2 regions of the Streptomyces sp. NPDC000594 genome follow, and region 1 is predicted to be linked to the other one. Evidence: predicted binding sites of a transcription regulator. Region 1 holds the regulator's gene; the other holds the start of a gene.
What was found. Region 1 encodes HrcA, which represses chaperone genes, less so after heat shock. Its sites were predicted from a motif close to TTNGCACTCNGNNNNNCNGAGTGCNAA; they were not measured.
Positions count from the first base shown of each region.

Region 2: groL (chaperonin GroEL) is a predicted target of HrcA. The motif match lies at 1,136-1,162, and genes of this name have one in related genera.

Region 1 covers NZ_JBEPCY010000002.1:424,802-427,004, forward strand. Annotated here, with positions in the region: gene ABT354_RS04535 (MBL fold metallo-hydrolase) at 1-227, opposite strand, end outside; gene hrcA (heat-inducible transcriptional repressor HrcA) at 472-1,497, shown strand; gene dnaJ (molecular chaperone DnaJ) at 1,498-2,203, shown strand, end outside.
Region 2 covers NZ_JBEPCY010000037.1:42,832-45,034, forward strand. Annotated here, with positions in the region: gene groL (chaperonin GroEL) at 1-971, opposite strand, end outside; gene ABT354_RS32150 (cold-shock protein) at 1,482-1,685, opposite strand; gene ABT354_RS32155 (MoaD/ThiS family protein) at 2,135-2,203, opposite strand, start outside.

The DNA of each region.
Region 1 (2,203 bases):
AAATGGGGGTGGCTGAGTGCGATATGCGTCACTTGCCGCCCCGGCAGCAGCCTTCCCACCTGGGCCCTCAGCTCCTCGCCCTCGGCGAGGGTGGAGCCCGTGTCGTAGAGCAGTACCCCCTCGGCGCCGACGATCAATCCACAGGTGGCGTCCCAGCCGGGCAGTCTGCGCCGGCCCACTCCCTCGGCCAGCCGCTCCCAGCCGAGGTCTTCCCAACTCACGTCCATACCGGGACGCTACTGGCAACGACCAGGGTGAGCGCGCGGTAGCGTGGTCGGTCGCCCTTGCTAGGGGCGTACCCCACGGCCGTACACTGGCACGGGGAAAACTGGCACTCGCGACCTTTGAGTGCCAGGCAGTGACCGGAGCACCGCGCGGTGACCGCAGAACCCGACCGCAGGACCTGATCGAAGAACCGGCCGAAGACCCGTCCGAAGAACCACCGAGGGACCACCACTGGAGGTGCGCGCGATGCTCAGTGAACGCAGGCTCGAAGTGTTGCGTGCCATCGTCCAGGACTATGTGGGCACCGAGGAGCCGGTGGGTTCCAAGGCGCTCACCGAGCGTCACAAGCTGGGGGTCTCCCCGGCGACCGTCCGCAATGACATGGCGGTGCTGGAGGAGGAGGGCTTCATCGCCCAGCCGCACACCAGCGCCGGGCGTATCCCCACGGACAAGGGCTACCGTCTCTTCGTGGACCGGCTGGCCGGGGTGAAGCCGCTGTCGTCGGCCGAGCGCCGCGCCATCCAGAACTTCCTGGACGGAGCGGTGGACCTTGACGATGTCGTGGGCCGTACGGTACGGCTGCTGGCGCAGCTCACCCGTCAGGTCGCGGTCGTCCAGTACCCCTCGCTCAGCCGTTCCACCGTGCGTCATGTGGAGCTGCTGTCCCTCGCCCCCGCGCGGCTGATGCTGGTACTGATCACCGACACGGGGCGGGTCGAGCAGCGGGTGATCGACTGCCCGGCGCCCTTCGGGGAGAATCCGCTGGCCGATCTGCGGGCCCGGCTCAACAGCCGGGTGGTGGGCCGGAGGTTCGCCGATGTGCCCCAGCTGGTGCAGGATCTCGCGGAGTCCTTCGACGCGGAGGACCGGGCGGCGGTCTCCACCGTGCTCGCCACCCTTCTGGAGACCCTGGTCGAGGAGAAGGAGGAGCGGCTGATGATCGGCGGGACGGCCAATCTCACCCGTTTCGGTCATGACTTCCCCCTGACGATCCGGCCGGTCCTGGAGGCGCTGGAGGAGCATGTGGTGCTGCTCAAGCTGCTGGGCGAGGCCAAGGAGTCGGGCGGTATGGGTATGACCGTCCGCATTGGTCACGAGAACGCCCATGAAGGGCTCAACGCAACGTCCGTGGTCTCGGTCGGCTACGGTTCGGGCGACGAGGCAGTCGCCAAACTCGGCGTGGTCGGACCGACCCGCATGGACTACCCCGGAACGATGGGAGCGGTACGCGCAGTGGCACGTTACGTCGGACAGATCCTGGCGGAGTCGTAAGTGGCCACGGACTACTACGCCGTACTGGGCGTACGCCGCGACGCGTCGCAGGACGAGATCAAGAAGGCATTCCGGCGGCTCGCCCGTGAGCTGCACCCGGATGTGAATCCCGATCCGAAGACCCAGGAGCGGTTCAAGGAGATCAACGCCGCTTACGAGGTGCTCTCGGACCCGCAGAAGAAGCAGGTCTACGACCTCGGCGGCGATCCGCTCTCCCAGTCGGGCGGCGCGGGCGCGGGCGGCTTCGGCGCGGGTGGCTTCGGGAACTTCTCGGACATCATGGACGCGTTCTTCGGGACGGCGTCCCAGCGGGGCCCGCGCTCGCGGACCCGGCGCGGCCAGGACGCGATGATCCGGCTGGAGATCGAGCTCAGCGAGGCGGCCTTCGGCACGACCAAGGACATCCAGGTCGACACGGCCGTGGTGTGCACCACCTGTTCCGGTGAGGGCGCCGCGCCGGGGACCTCGGCGCAGACCTGTGACATGTGCCGCGGCCGCGGTGAGGTCTCCCAGGTCACCCGCTCCTTCCTGGGGCAGGTCATGACCTCCCGCCCCTGCCCCCAGTGCCAGGGCTTCGGGACCGTCGTCCCGACCCCCTGCCCGGAGTGCGCGGGCGACGGACGGGTCCGTTCCCGCCGCACGCTGACGGTGAAGATCCCGGCGGGTGTCGACAACGGCACCCGGATCCAGCTGGCGGGCGAGGGCG
Region 2 (2,203 bases), on a different contig from region 1:
GTGATGACGACCTTGCGGGCGCGGCCCAGCAGGTCCAGGCCGGCGTTCTCCAGCTTGAGGCCGACCTCCTCGGAGATGACCGTACCGCCGGTGAGGATGGCGATGTCGTTCAGCATGGCCTTGCGGCGGTCGCCGAAGCCCGGGGCCTTGACGGCGACGGACTTGAAGGTGCCGCGGATCTTGTTCACGACCAGCGTGGACAGGGCCTCGCCCTCGACGTCCTCGGCGATGATCAGCAGGGGCTTGCCCGACTGCATGACCTTCTCCAGCAGCGGAAGGAGGTCCTTCACGTTGCCGACCTTGGAGTTCACGATCAGGATGTACGGGTCGTCCAGGGACGCCTCCATACGCTCCATGTCGGTCGCGAAGTACGCCGAGATGTAGCCCTTGTCGAAGCGCATACCCTCGGTGAGCTCCAGCTCCAGACCGAAGGTCTGGGACTCCTCGACGGTGATGACGCCTTCCTTGCCGACCTTGTCCATGGCCTCGGCGATCAGCTCGCCGATCTGGGTGTCGGCGGCGGAGATGGAGGCGGTGGAGGCGATCTGCTCCTTGGTCTCCACATCCTTCGCCTGCTCCAGCAGGGCGGCGGAGACGGCCTCGACGGCCTTCTCGATACCGCGCTTCAGGGCCATCGGGTTGGCACCGGCGGCGACATTGCGCAGACCCTCGCGGACCAGCGCCTGAGCCAGGACCGTGGCGGTCGTCGTACCGTCACCGGCGACGTCGTCCGTCTTCTTGGCGACTTCCTTGACGAGCTCGGCGCCGATCTTCTCGTACGGGTCCTCCAGCTCGATCTCCTTGGCGATGGACACGCCATCGTTGGTGATCGTGGGCGCGCCCCACTTCTTCTCCAGGACCACGTTCCGGCCCTTGGGACCGAGGGTGACCTTGACGGCGTCGGCGAGCTGGTTCATCCCGCGCTCAAGGCCGCGCCGCGCCTCCTCGTCGAACGCGATGATCTTTGCCATGTGAAGTGTCCTCCACGGACTGGTGGGAAGCTCTGGTGGACCGCGCTGGCGCCCGCGACGGACGGTCCCGCTGCCCTGGTGGACACTGGTCCACCCCGGCCTGGAGACCTCACCGACCCGGTCCTTCTTTGTCACTCTCACGGGGAGAGTGCTAACGCCAATGATTAGCACTCGCCCAGGGAGAGTGCAAGCGCCTTGGGGAGAACCGGACCCTCACGGGGCACGCTCCGGGGCGCGCGGGGCGGCGCACGGAGGCACCTGTGGGGCACCCCCGACCGCCGGGGCGCCGCGCTCGCCGGGGTGCTGTGCCGGCCGGGGGTGCCCCGCCTTCCGCGCCCGCCGGCGCCGGCCGTCGCCGGGAATGCCTGTGGGGTCCGCACCCCGTCTCCGGGATGCGGACCCCACATGCTGCGTCATCGCGTCGGTGGCCGATCGCGTCGCAGGTTCCTCCGCGGGTGGTACGGGCGCGAACCGCCCCTCCGGCCGTCCTGGCCCGTCGGTGGCGCCCGCTCAGGCCGTCAGCTTCACCATGTCGGCCTGCGGTCCCTTCTGCCCCTGCGAGATTTCGAACTCGACTCGCTGACCCTCCTCCAGGGTGCGGTAGCCGTCCATCTGGATCGCGCTGTAGTGGACGAATACATCCGCACCACCGTCGACCGCGATGAAGCCGTAGCCCTTCTCCGCGTTGAACCACTTGACGGTGCCCTGAGCCATGCCTAACTCCCCTATTACTGGCCCTTGCGCAGGACCGCACTTCACGGACCCGGGTCAGATCTCACCCGCAGTGCCAACTCCGCCGAAGACGGGACGAAGACACCCACAGGTGTGCGTCGGAACGCGTCGACCGCGGCTGAATGTATCTGCCCAACTGCCCTCTGCAACAGGTCAATCGGACGAGAAATCCAGGCATGGCGGAAGGTGTAATTACCAAGAATTCACGAAATTCCAGGGCAACTCGGGCCCGGCAAAGGAGACTTATGAGACATAGTCAACGCGCACATTGGCTGCTTCTTATCGCGCTCGGGCGCATTCCCATAGGGCGTCCGTCGAGGCGAATCCGGGGGCGTTCCCCAACTGTAGCGTGCTCAACCATGCAGAATTGCCCCCTCCGTTTGTCTTACGGAGGGGGCAATCGAAGTGACGTTGCGTAAGTGGCGACGGGGTCAGCCGCCGGCCACCGCGGGGATGATCGAGATGCCGGCGCCGTCCGGCGTCGCGGTCTCCAGACCCTG